DNA from 4 places in the Bradyrhizobium sp. Crot121 genome. Region 1 is predicted to be linked to each of the others. Evidence: predicted binding sites of a transcription regulator. Region 1 holds the regulator's gene; each other region holds the start of a gene.
The links. Region 1 encodes LexA, which represses DNA repair genes until DNA is damaged. Its sites were predicted from a motif close to TGTTCNNNNTGTGTTCNG; they were not measured.

Region 2: the regulator LexA is predicted to act here: its motif matches at 2,178-2,195, upstream of AC5ZGW_RS45420 (DUF3072 domain-containing protein).
Region 3: the regulator LexA is predicted to act here: its motif matches at 2,080-2,097, upstream of AC5ZGW_RS16230 (ribonuclease T2 family protein).
Region 4: the regulator LexA is predicted to act here: its motif matches at 1,347-1,364, upstream of AC5ZGW_RS42660 (DNA recombination protein RmuC).

What each region holds. Positions count from the first base shown of each region.
Region 1 covers NZ_JCAMOR010000111.1:13,760-17,039, forward strand. The annotation lists gene AC5ZGW_RS42045 (hypothetical protein) at 104-529, opposite strand; gene lexA (transcriptional repressor LexA) at 822-1,523, opposite strand; gene AC5ZGW_RS42055 (molybdopterin molybdotransferase MoeA) at 1,725-2,936, opposite strand; gene AC5ZGW_RS42060 (HAD-IA family hydrolase) at 2,946-3,280, opposite strand, start outside.
Region 2 covers NZ_JCAMOR010000175.1:420-3,699, forward strand. The annotation lists gene ku (non-homologous end joining protein Ku) at 1-717, shown strand, start outside; gene AC5ZGW_RS45405 (hypothetical protein) at 738-959, shown strand; gene AC5ZGW_RS45410 (hypothetical protein) at 1,241-1,474, shown strand; partial or broken gene AC5ZGW_RS45415 (hypothetical protein) at 1,518-1,783, opposite strand; gene AC5ZGW_RS45420 (DUF3072 domain-containing protein) at 1,932-2,126, opposite strand; gene AC5ZGW_RS45425 (hypothetical protein) at 2,450-2,674, shown strand; gene AC5ZGW_RS45430 (hypothetical protein) at 2,700-2,918, opposite strand.
Region 3 covers NZ_JCAMOR010000016.1:7,652-10,931, forward strand. The annotation lists gene AC5ZGW_RS16220 (cold-shock protein) at 1-96, opposite strand, end outside; gene AC5ZGW_RS16225 (23S rRNA (adenine(2030)-N(6))-methyltransferase RlmJ) at 356-1,216, opposite strand; gene AC5ZGW_RS16230 (ribonuclease T2 family protein) at 1,352-2,035, opposite strand; gene AC5ZGW_RS16235 (hypothetical protein) at 2,153-2,623, opposite strand; gene AC5ZGW_RS16240 (hypothetical protein) at 2,795-3,085, shown strand; gene AC5ZGW_RS16245 (DUF3617 domain-containing protein) at 3,111-3,280, shown strand, end outside.
Region 4 covers NZ_JCAMOR010000118.1:6,985-10,264, reverse strand. The annotation lists gene fmt (methionyl-tRNA formyltransferase) at 1-563, opposite strand, end outside; gene def (peptide deformylase) at 697-1,224, opposite strand; gene AC5ZGW_RS42660 (DNA recombination protein RmuC) at 1,395-2,603, shown strand; gene AC5ZGW_RS42655 (AmpG family muropeptide MFS transporter) at 2,747-3,280, shown strand, end outside.

The sequences.
Region 1 (3,280 bases):
ACATCTGCCCCGGGATGGCCTCCGGGGCCGCTCGAATACTTTGCTTTTCACCCGCGGCAACGTCCCGCCGGCCGAGACCGGCGGCGCACGCTGCCCGAAGCTCTCAGCCGATGAACAGCGGGTTCGGCGCGGGGCGCTGGTCGACCGCCTTCGGTGCCGGCTCTGCAACATGATGCGTCACGGGCAATTGCAGCACGGTCGCCCGCTGCCCTTCGCAGAGCTGGGTCACCAGCACATGGCTGCCATCGGGGAAGTCGATCGCGTCGTGATGACGATCCCGAATATGCGCATCGATCTGGTTGAACTTGCCGACACGGAAGCCGGTCGTCTTGGTCCAGATCCAGCGATTGTCGTAGCGGACGTTATCGGCGAACGCGAGTTCGGTCCCGGGAAGCATGCAGACTGCGACCGTCGGATCGCTTTCCGAAGCGAAGCCGCGGGTCGAGGTACCGCGGAAGGTGGTGGTGATAAGCGTCTCTCCAACCTGGGCGGGACGCGTCGCCACGGCATGCAGGCTATAGTCACACATCGGATTGCTCCTCATTCGAGATAGCCGACCCGGCCTGGGAAGAGGCGCAGGCCTCTATCAGAGTGGACGATAACTTATAAGCCTCTGCTCCGTTCTTGGCATTTGTACGGCCCGCGCCCTCTAGCCGTTCACAAACACGATAGGAGGCGCTGCCGCACATCTCCTTGCACCGAGAGTGCCCCGGCGAACTTACCGGGGCTCTTATTCTAATCACTCTAAATCGTTCTTGTCAGTGTCCTTGAGGGCAGATCACCCACCAAAGTACCAGACGAGCTGCTGCGTCCTCGTCGGCTCAGTACTTGCGATAAAGCCCGATCAGCTTGCCCTGGATCCGCACCCGGTTCGGCGGCAGGATGCGGACTTCGTAGGCCGCATTGGCAGGCTCAAGCGCGATTGACGCGCCGCGGCGCCGGAAGCGCTTCAGCGTCGCTTCCTCCTCATCGATCAGCGCCACCACGATGTCGCCGGTGTTGGCGGTGTCGTTACGCTGGATCAGCGCCATGTCGCCGTCGAGGATGCCGGCCTCGACCATGGAATCGCCGCGCACCTCGAGCGCATAATGCTCGCCGGAGCCGAGCATGTCGGGCGGCACGCTGATGGTGTGGCTGCGGGTCTGCAGCGCCTCGATCGGCGTACCCGCCGCGATCCGGCCCATCACGGGAACGGCGACGGGACGGTTGCCATCGTCTTCGGCCACGGCCGCGCTGGTCGTGCGCTTGCCGAGCGTGCCCTCGATGACGCTCGGCGTGAAGCCGCGGCGGCCGTTGCCGGCGGCGGAGAGCTCAGGCAGTTTGATCACCTCGATCGCGCGGGCGCGGTTCGGCAGGCGGCGGATGAAGCCCCGTTCCTCCAGCGCCGTGATCAGGCGGTGGATGCCGGACTTCGAGCGCAGGTCGAGCGCGTCCTTCATCTCGTCGAAGGAAGGAGGCACGCCGGCCTCTTTCAGCCGTTCGTTGATGAAACGCAGAAGTTCATACTGTTTGCGCGTAAGCATCGCGAGCATTCCCCCGGTTGGTAGCGTCGTTCGATCCGAGACTTGAGAAGAGCTGATCTCGGGAGTCACGCACTCCCATTCGTAGACAGCGAGTTTCGAAACAAATCATGAACGGACACTATATGTTCGATATGTGTTCCGCAACCACTTAATTTCTGGTGAACGCGACCAGAGATGCTCCGGCAGGTGTTGGTCGCAGCGTCATTCAGGCAATCGGAGGATGTCGCAAGGCGCGCCTTTTGCTGCGGCCGGCGCGAATGGCGGACGGATCACAAGTGCCTGCGCCGCAGTGAGATTCCCAAGCAGCGAACTGTCCTGCTTGGTGACCGGCGTTGCGATCAGCGTGCCGTCGTCGCGCTCTTCGAGTAGCGCACGAAGATAATCTTCGCGCTGATCGTTGGCGGCGAGATCGCGGCCGAGCAGGGCGCTTTCCGTCACGTGATGAATCGCCGAGCGGCCGAGCAGGGCCCGAATCAACGGCACCAGGAACAGATAGGCGCAGACATAGGACGACACCGGATTGCCGGGCAGGCCGATCACTCGCATCGCGCCGAGCCGGCCATGCATCATCGGCTTGCCCGGCCGCATCGCGATCTTCCAGAACGCCATGGTCACGCCCTCGGCCTCAAGCGACGGCTTCACGAGGTCATGGTCGCCGACCGAGGCGCCGCCGGTGGTGATGAGGATGTCGGCGCCCGCGGCATGCGCGCGGCGTATGCCGTGGGTGGTGGCGGCAACCGTGTCGGCGGCGACCCCCAGATCGATCGCTTCAGCGCCTTCTGCACGCGCCATCGCCCGCAGCGCATAGCCGTTGGAATAGACGATCTGGCCTGGACCCGGAGAGGTGCCCGGCATCACGAGTTCGTCGCCGGTCGCGAGCACGGCGACCTTGGGTCGGCGCCGCACGGGGAGTTCCGGATAGTTCATCGACGCCGCCAGCGACAGCGCGCGGTCGGTCAGCCGGCTTCCGCGCCTCAGCAGCACGTCACCCTCGCGGAAATCGACGCCGGCGGGCCGGATATGCCGCCCGGCGACAGCGGCCTCGGTGATGGTGATGTGATCGCCATCGACCCGGGTGTCCTCCTGGATCACGACCGCATCGGCGCCGGCGGGAATGACGCCTCCGGTGAAGATCCGTGCCGCTTCCCGCGGACCAAGTTCCCGATCGAACGGCCGGCCCGCGGCGACTTCGCCGATCACCTTCAGCCGCGCGCTCAAGTCGGCGGCATCGGCGGATCGCACCGCATAGCCATCCATCGCCGACATCGCCAGTGGCGGCTGAGTACGCTTTGCCGCGACGTCACGGGCAAGCGTGCGGTGATAGGCGGCATCGAGTGCGACCATCTCTTCCGGCAAAGGTTCCGCGCCGGCGAGAACCGCGGCAAGCGCATCGGCGACCGGCATCAAGGCCACGGGCAACTCCTAAATTCCGAGGGCGAGAAGCGCGTTCGTCACATCATCCGGTGATGTGACGTGAATGGCTGCGAGGCCCATCGCCCGTGCGCCGCGGATGTTCTCGGCGGAATCGTCGAAGAACACGATGCGCGAAGCCGGCACGCCGATCGCCTTTATCACGTAATCATAGGCGTCCGCGTCAGGTTTCCGTAGCCCGATCGTGGAGGAGAAGAAGATCTGACGGAAGTGGCCGAGCACGTCCGAATAGGCTGTCGAGAAATGCTCGATATGAGGCGGATTGGTATTCGAGAACGCATAGAGCGGCAGACGCGTCTTGGCGCGCGCCAGGTGCTCGGCGATTC
Region 2 (3,280 bases), on a different contig from region 1:
AAGGACACTTTCATCGAAGTGTCGAAGGAAGAGCTCGAAGAAGTGGCGCTGGAATCGACCCGCACGATTGATATCGACGAGTTCGTCGATCGTGAGCAGATTGACCCGCGATATCTGATCCGCCCTTACTATCTTCGGCCAGACGGCAAGGTCGGTCACGACGCATTTGCGGTGATCCGCGAGACCATCCGGGAAATGAACAAGGTTGCGATCGGGCGGGTGGTGCTAACGAACCGCGAGCACATCATCGCGCTCGAGCCCGTCGACAAAGGCCTGGTCGGGACGCTGCTGCGTTACCCGTACGAAGTCCGCTCCGAGGACGAATATTTCGACGAGATCCAGGACGTCAAGGTCACGAAAGACATGCTCGATCTAGCCAAGCATATCGTGAACCAGAAGTCGGGGCGATTCGAGCCCGACAAGTTCGAGGACCAGTACGAGACGGCCTTGATCGACCTTATCAACCAGAAGCGAGCCGGCAAGCCGATCACCCCCAAGGAGCGACCGCGCGGAGAGAACGTTGTCGATCTGATGGAGGCGCTGCGGCGGAGCGTCGGCAAAGAAGTGGAGCCGGCGAAGGTCGCCAAGCCGGCCAAGAAGCCGCGAAAGGCGACGGCCGGCCAGAAGGAAATGCTGATGCCAATCCAAGGCAAGAAACAGGCGAAGGAGACGGCTGCGAAGAAGCCGGCGAGCAGGCAACAGCGACAGTCGGCCTGACGCCAGAGGAGGAGAGCCTTATGGACATGAAAGATGCCTCGGCAATGACGGAAGCTTCCGGACTGATCAACGAGGACGGCGTCGAGCAGATTTCGGAAGCGCACCGGCGACCGCCTCAGTCGCCTTCACAGGATGCCGCGATGCGCTGGGCCGATCGGCTGCGCGAGATCACCGTGAAGGCTCCGTTGCAGTCGCTCTTCGCTGCCTTTCTGCTTGGGGTCTGGGTCGCTCGCCGGCGCTAGGAGCTCCGCGAACGGCGCGAAAAGGCGACGGCAAAAGCGCAGGCGGCGCTGGACAAGGCCGAGCGCGAGCATGCGAAAAAGGCCGCGGCTATTCAGGTTGAGGTCGAGGCTATCGGGAAGCGAGCGCGGGCCGAGGACGACCGGTGGGAAAAGGAAAGAGAACGGCTGCAAGCCGCCCTGCGGCGCGCGCAGGATTAGCCGGCAAGAGCCATTCGCTTCTCCGGAACGGAGTTCGACCGGATCGCGTTGACTGCTCGATCTTCATGACCGGAGGAACGCACATGAGATGGATTTCGGCGGCAGCTTGCGTGGCCGCAATTTCGCTTGCTTTCGCGCCCGCGGCGGACGCGAAGGGCTGCATCAAGGGTGCTATCGTCGGCGGCGTCGCCGGCCATATGGTGGGACACGGCAAGCTGGGCGCCGCGGCCGGGTGTGTCGTCGGCCATCACGAGGCGAACAAGAAAAACCCGAACAACGCGAACGCTCAGCAGCAGGCGCCTTCGGGGCAAAGGTGAGAACGGCGACGATGGCGGAGGGCTAAGGTTTCGCCGGAGGGCATCAGGCCTCGGGCGGGCACCCCGGGCAGGTGTCGCCGATCGAGTCCAGCACTTCGGCGAGCGCGACGGCGGCCGCCTGAGACGAGACGCCAAGCGGCGGGTACTGGCGGGCGATGTCGAAGGCGCGATCGCGGGCATGCGGTCGGCGCGGTCCTGCATCCACCCGTGCTCTTCGCATTCGCGGATCGCGCCCGCTTCTTGCAGCACGGAGATGGCCCATCCTCGCAGCGTCCGGATCGTCGCGCGCCGTTCCCTGGTCATCAGCATTTGGAAGGCTCCTGGTGCGCGAAACGAATCCGCCAGCTCAACTTGCGTTCCGGCGAGCTAGCACAGGGCAGGGATTCGCAAACGCGGGAGCAGTTGCTTTTCCACCGCGAGATCGGTGCGGAACGGCGGCCGCTGACGGGAGGGCAGGCTATTTCCCCAACCCAACCTTCTTCCGCAGCTTCTCGATCAGCTCGGACGCCTCTGCCTTCGTGAGTTCCTTCTCTCCAGGGACGGGCTCGTGCGCCTGCTCCGCAAGGGTTTTGAGGTACGACGCTTGGGCGCCCGTCATCGGATCATGTCCTGAAACCCACTCATTCGGGTCCTTTTCCGTGTTGTCGGCCATGATGAACCTCCAAAAAATCTGGCTCCGGTCCCAACTTGTAACTTGAAAGAATGTTCCCGTTTCGTTCTCGTAATGAGCTCCACGAAGAGGGGCCTCCATGCCGGATCTCGAGTTCGTCCGTCGGCAAATCGAATACATGCGCGTCCAGGTCGGGCGTCAGCGAAACGACATTTGAAGCTACAACGGGCAGGGATCTGTACCGCGTCTGCCGAAATCCTCCTGCAGCGGATGCTCGCGAAGATCGAAGGGCTTTGCGCCGAGCGCGACAGGCTCAGGAAGGAGTTGCCAGGGCCGACCGCCGGCAAGGTGTTAGGAGGCCGGAAGTGGTGAACTACTTCTCTGACAGTCCGGAGCAACCTCCCTTCTTCAAGGCCCTTGCGGAGGTGCGTCAGTTGGCGACGCGGGAAGGGTGGTGCTTTCACCACGTCCAGGCAATCATTGTTGCTATCGACCAATATGCCGAAGCGGCCACGGGCAATCGGTTGTTCTTTTTGAACCGGCGGCATTCAATCGGTGGCGGCCGGACGCGCGGAGATGATGTTCCCTAGAGGCGCCGGCTACGACAGCATGAATTCAGTGAGCGAACTGCTTCGGCAGGACCATCACGATGTTGACCTCGCGCTTCAAGATCTTAGAAGCCGTGATCTGGATGTGAAGTGAGAAGTTGTCCTCCACCTCGGTCGCGATCTCCTCATCCTTCGCGTAGACGAATAGGATGTCGCCGTCGAGCTCATCGAAGTGAATGCCCGCGAACAGCCGGTCAAACGTGTTCGCGCCTACGATCAGCGCCATGCGGGCTTGTATTGCCTGGTCTTGGACTTCTGTCAGGTTCATGCACTGAAGATAGAGTCCATCGGGTCGATTACAAGGACGAGTGAGCGCGCGGTGCGCTAAAGGCTCGCGCAGTTCGCCTGATCGCTTTAGCGGTCTGGCGAGCGCTCTCGATCCTGATCACACGGTTGGTGACAATCGGCAACAATGTCTTCGGGGGTGATTTGCGGGGAGGGCGATGCGCGGGCCGATTTCCGATAACCGTCAGCCCTACGACGATGATTAGGATGTCGGTTGTTAACCAGTCCGGTATTCGCTTCGCAGGTTCAGCCATGGCTTGACCCTCCGCTACCGGCACTCTCCGACATGCCCGAGCGAGGCGA
Region 3 (3,280 bases), on a different contig from region 1:
GATGTGAACGAACACATCGCGACCGCCGTCGTCAGGCTTGATGAAGCCGTAGCCGCGCTCTCCATTGAAGAATTTGACTGTCCCAGTCATGGCCATCGGGAAACTCCTCCCCCGCATTGCACAGCCGCTACGCGCAACTCACGTAGCGGGTGACCGGACATTCGCTGCCGGAAGCTTGGCCACCTCAGCGGACCTGTGTCACGCCACCGACCCGCCTGGATTTTTCTTCGGCCTCGTCACTCCGCCGCAACCATTCGCGGAAGCGGAACGTAAAGCCAGTCCTAACGTGACAAGCATAATACGGTTCCGGGCAAGTTGCCTATGGTCGAGTGGGAGTTTTCAGCAACGGCGTTGGTTAAGGTTTGGGCGTCTCCAGCCTGAATCGGCCGGCGCCGCCTTGGCCCAAGGGCTTTTCCAACTCGGGCAGGATCATTCTGAGTTCACCGGCAAGCGTCCAGGGCGGATTGACGATCAAGAGCCCGGTCGAGACCAGTCCGCTCTCGGCTTCGCGAGGCGCGACGCTGAATTCGAGTCGCAGGCATTTGCCGGCCGGCTTGCTGTTGCCTGTCTCGAAAGCGACATGCCGTGCGAGATCGTCGGTCACGCGACGGCTTTTGACCGGATACCACAGCAGATAGCTGCCGGTCGGCCATTTGGCGAACGCCTCCGAAAAGCCTTGCGCCAGCCGCTCGAACTCGTCCTTGGCTTCAAAGGGCGGGTCGATCAGGACCAGGCCGCGCCTTTCTTTCGGCGGGACGAAGGCCGGCAGCGCGGTCCAGCCATCGAGGTCGACCACCCGCGCCTGGGCGTCGCGGCGCAGCGCGTCGATCAGGCGTTTGCGCGCCTCCGGCTCGAGCTCGCAAGCGGTGAGGCGATCCTGGGGCCGGAGCAGCGCCCGTGCGATCAAGGGCGAGCCCGGGTAGGCCTTCAGTTCGCCCGGCGGGCTGAAGGCTCTCACAATGTCGAGATAAGGCAGTACCAGCGGCAGCGCTTCGTTGGAGAATCGCGCCTGCATCACGCGCGCGATTCCGGTCAGCCATTCGCCGCCGCGCCGTGCCTCGTCGGAGGTGAGATCATAGAGGCCGGCGCCGGCATGGGTGTCGATGAGGCGGAGCGCCGCCGGCTTTTCCTGCAGATAGAGCAGGATTCGCACCAGCACGATGTGCTTGATGACGTCGGCAAAGCCGCCGGCGTGAAAGGCGTGACGGTAGTTCATGAGATATCTGCTGGTCTGTACACCGCACTTCTACTCGTCATGGCCGGGCTTGTCCCGGCCATCCACACGGTCGCCGCTGTCAAGAAGAGCGTGGATGCCCGGGTCAAGCCCCGGGCATGACGATGGAGAGACTGTCTAGCCGCCCCGGATCGGCGGCATCACCACCTGGTCTCGGCGGCAGGCGCGGCGATCGGTTTCCTCGCAGGCACGGAACTGCATGTCCTTGCTCATGCAGATCCTGACCTCGCTGAGTCGCTTGCTGTCGCAGGTCACCGAGATTGCCGAGCTGCTGAGGCCCGGATTGGCCTTGATGAAGGCTTCCTCGATTTCGCCGGGTGCGACCGTCTTCGGCTCCGACAATTGCAGGAATTCCTCAGGGATCTTTACCGCGGCGCGGGCCTTGCGGATGCTCTCGAAATAAGCGCGTGCGGGGAGGCCCGAGCAGGTGCCGTGCTTGTCCCATTCGTTGTAGATCAGCCCGGGCGCCGGCATCAGGTCGAGCATCGAGCTCATGACATTGCGGGCAAGGCGTGGCGCCGGCCGCTGGCAATATTCCGGAAAGCCGCGCTCATATTGCGGCCAGAGCCCATGCACCACGAAGGAGTAGGGGCGTCCGCCGCATTGGACCTGCGCCCGCCGGCCATCGCCGCGCTCGGAGGCGGCTTCGCAGAACGACGGCGACCAAGACAGCGCAAGCACGTAGAAATCGAACTCGCCCGGCGCGTTTTGTCGGCGGTCCTGGGCGCTGACCGGGCCAATCGCGGCAAAAAAGGCAAGGACGGAAATCAGCAGGCGGGAAACCAAGGCCAATCGAAACATCAAGCACCCCTCACACTCGACCGCGGGCGAGCCTAGCAGGGAGATGGAACATTTCAAGAACAAAGTGTGATGCGACGCATTGCTCGATAACAAGCATCGCCACACCAGCCCTAAGGATCAGGGCCGGGCCGACTTGCAGGCGGGATTATAGGCCCAGTTGCGGTCCAGTCCGACCACGCACCATTCGACGCCCTGGCCGATGCTGGCAAATCCGCCATCCTCGATGATCGAGAAATGCACGGTGCGCACCTTGCCGTCGCTCAACACCGCGTCGCCCGAGCAGTAGCGGCGCGGGATGTTGTCGGACTGCCAGGGACGGAAGGCAGTCTCGTGGATGCGCGAATAGCCGGTGATCACCAGCGGGGAATTCCAGAACTGGTTCTCTTTTTCCTGGAACTGAGACGCGATGGTCTGCAGCGCTGCCTCGCAGGGCGCCACCCGTCCTTCGTACTTCGGTCCGGACAGCCAGAAATTCAGCTCGAGCGGATTGGCGGCGTGGGCAGTCTGGGCGGACGCCAACAGGCCAACCAGCAGGCCGAATGCGGCGCAGAGGCCAGTTTTGGTCGAGGAACGAACAGAGTTGCGCATGAGAATCCGCCGGACAATCCAATGCGCCGGACGGTGCCGCGAAGGCCGGGCGAGGTCAAGTGCAACGCGGCAACACTGGCGGAGAACTCCGCAAATCTCCGGCCCACGATTCTTTTCACGGTCGCCCGCGCACTTTATGGTGCGGCCCGAGGATTTGAGGAGAGTCTGCAGATGCGAAAAATTCTGGCCGCTGGCATGGTTGCCGCAAGCGCAATGCTGGCCGTTGTACCGGCCAAGGCCGACTGGGTGCCCCCGTTCAAGGGCAACGATACCGGCGGCATCATTGCCTATTCGCTGGCCCAGCAGGCGGACGCCCGCCAGCTCGCGGTCGATCACTGCGCTTCCTACGGCAAGGTGGTGAAATTCCTCGCGGTGCAGCCCTATGAGGGTGGCTACGTCTCCTTCTCCTGCCGCTGGGTGCCTTGGGGCGCCGCCGAGCGGCCGCTGCGCACGCTTTATTGATCGGCACCGGTACCGGCATCGCCGCATGACGCGATATTTCGTTCTGCTCGGATCGGCCATCGGCCTGGCTGCGCTGCTGCCCGGGGCGGCCGGCGCCGTCGATCTGCCGGTCCGCAAGGCGGGCCTGTGGGAGATGAAGATCGCGCGCACGGGCTCGACCACGCCCGAAATGACGATGCAGCATTGCACCGACGA
Region 4 (3,280 bases), on a different contig from region 1:
CGTTCCAGCGCGGCCATCGCCCGCACCATCAGGTCGGCACCGAGCGGCGCCAGCGCATCGTGCAGATCGGCCGCCGTCATCCGGTCGGTGATCGCAAGCCGCTCGGCCATCGCGACATCGCCGGTGTCGAGGCCGACATCCATCTTCATCACCATCACGCCGGTCTCGGCATCGCCGGCCATGATGGCGCGGTTGATCGGCGCGGCGCCGCGCCAGCGCGGCAGCAGCGAAGCGTGCAGGTTGTAGCAGCCAAGCCTTGGTGCATCGAGGATCGCCTGCGGCAGGATCATGCCATAGGCAACCACGACGGCCGCATCCGCCTGATGCGCGCGAAATTCCTCCAGCGCTTCCGGTGTCTTCAACGTCTTCGGCGTCAGCACGGGAATGCCGAGCCGCCGCGCCTCCTGCTCAACCGGCGTCGGTTGCAGTTGCAGGCCGCGGCGCCCGCCCGGCTTCGGCGCACGGGTATAGACGGCAGCGATCTCGTGGCCGTGGCCGGCCAGCTCGAGCAGCGTCGGCACGGCGAAATCGGGCGTGCCCATGAAGATCAGGCGGAGCGGCATTGGTCACACTTCAAATGGTTCAGTTTTCTCCGTCATGCCCGGGCTTGTCCCGGGCATCCACGTCTTGCCTGTCGCCGACCAAGGACGTGGATGGCCGGGACAAGCCCGGCCATGACGGCGGAGAGATTGTAACCTACTCCACCGCGCGCTTGGCGGCCTTGGCGAACTTCTTCAGCACGCGGTCGCGTTTCAGCTTCGACAGATAGTCCACGAACAGGATGCCGTTCAAATGGTCGATCTCATGCTGGATGCAGGTGGCGTAGAGGCCCTCGGCGTCCTCTTCATGCACCTTGCCGTCGATGTCGGTGAAGCGCACGCGCACCCGCGCCGGCCGCTCGACCTCCTCGTAATATTCGGGGATCGACAGACAGCCTTCTTCGTAGACCGACTTCTCCTCGGACGCCGAGATGATCTCCGGGTTGATGAACACGCGCGGCTTCGGCGTGGTCTCGCCGTTCTCGTCCTTTTTCGCGAGATCCATGGTGACCAGCCGTAGCGGCTGCGCGACCTGGATCGCGGCCAGCCCGATGCCGGGCGCCTCGTACATGGTTTCGAACATGTCGTCGATCAGCTTGCGGATCTCAGGCGTGATCTTTTCGACGCGTTTGGAAACCAGCCGCAATTGCTTGTCCGGCAGGATGATGATTTCTCTCAAGGCCATGGCGGGCGATTTAAGCGCTTGATATGCCGCGGTCAATGCGATCCGGAACCGGTTAAGACGGCCTTAACCATGATTCTTCTGCTTTTCTTAACCACGAATCTTCACGGCTTGTTAACCATAAATGTTCCACTTTCGTTCGCAGTCGCCTGCGAATCGGCTATAGCGCTTGCATGAGCGAGATTCTCTTCATGGTCGGCGACTGGCCGGTCCGCGTCGCGGACGCCTTGGTTGCGTTCGGCGTGCTCGCGCTCGTCCTGCTGCTGACGATCGCCATCGTGATCGCGCGGTCCTCCCGGCGCGGCGCGGAACTGGCTGTCGCGCAGACCATCCGCGCCGATGAGCTGGAAGAGCGGCTGAGCGAGGTGCTGCGCGCCCAGAGCGAGGCGAGCGGCCGGGTCGATGCGATGACGCAGGCGCTCGCCGGCCGCCAGGCCGAGATGGCACGCGCCGTCAACGAGCGGCTGGATTCGGTCACCCACCGCGTCGGCCAATCCATGGAACAGACCACGCGCCACACGATGGACAGCCTGCGCCATCTGCATGAACGGCTCGGCATCATCGACAACGCGCACAAAAACCTCACCGACCTGACGACGCAGGTGACGACGCTGCGCGACGTGCTCGCCAACAAGCAGTCGCGCGGTGCCTTCGGCCAGGCGCGGATGGAGGCGATCGTCCAGGACGGACTGCCGAAGGGCTCCTTCGAATTCCAGTTCACGCTCTCGAGCGGCAAGCGGCCGGACTGCGTGGTGTTCCTGCCGGACCAGCGCCCGCTCTGCATCGACGCGAAATTCCCGCTGGAGGCGATGACCGCGCTGCACGACGCACGCAGCGATGAGGAACGCAAGATTGCCAGCCAACGCCTACGCAATGACGTGATGAAGCATGTCAGCGACATCGCGGAGAAATACCTGATCGCCGGCGAGACCCAGGACACCGCGCTGATGTTCGTGCCGTCCGAGTCGGTCTATGCCGAGATCCATGACGGCTTCGACGATGTGATCCAGAAGGCCTACCGCGCCCGCGTAGTGCTGGTGTCGCCGTCGCTATTGATGCTCGCGATCCAGGTGATGCAGCAGATCATGAAGGACGCACGGATGCGCGATGCAGCCGACCAGATCCGCACCGAGGTGATCAAGCTCGGCGACGATCTGTCGCGGCTGCGCGACCGCGTGCTCAAGCTGCAGAACCATTTCTCGCAGGTGAACGAGGACGTACGCCAGATCCTGATCTCCGCCGACAAGATCGAAAAGCGCGCCGGCCGGATCGAGGAACTCGATTTCAGCAAGTCAGACGCCCCGGTGGAACTGCCGCGGATCGTGACCAGCGGAAGACCCGAATTGTTCCCCGCCCCGCCCAAGCTGCAGGCGGGGGAGTAGCCCGCCGTAAGATGGGTAGAGCGCAGCGAAACCCATCAATACCACCGCCGCGGGGACGCGATGGGTTTCGCTGCGCTCTACCCATCCTACAATTGCCACGCTTGCGGGGCGGATTTTCCTGTCGAATCTGCTAACAGGGCTCCATGACCGCGCCTGAAGCGACAGCCGCCGCGACCGAGAAAGCCGAGCCTGCCGCCACCTCCTGGCGCGACAGCCTTGCCGTCTATCTGCAGCCGCGCGTCCTGATCGTGCTGGTGCTGGGCTTCTCCTCCGGCCTGCCGCTGGCGCTGTCGGGGTCGACGCTGCAGGTGTGGATGCGCGAGGTCGGCGTCGATCTCGGCACCATCGGCCTACTGGCGCTGGTCGGCACGCCCTACACGCTGAAATTCCTCTGGGCGCCGCTGGTCGATGCGCTGCACGTGCCGTTCTTCACGCGACATTTCGGGCGGCGCCGCGGCTGGCTCTTGTTCTCGCAACTGCTGCTGATCACCACGATCCTGCTGCTCGCGATCGCCGATCCCGCGCGCTCGCCCTGGTTCGCCGCCTTCGCCGCGCTGCTGGTCGCCACCACCTCCTCGACGCAGGACATCGTCGTCGATGCTTTTCGTGTCGAGAGCCTGCCCGAGAGCGAGCAGGCCGCCGGCATGGCCTCTTATGTCGCGGCCTATCGCATCGGC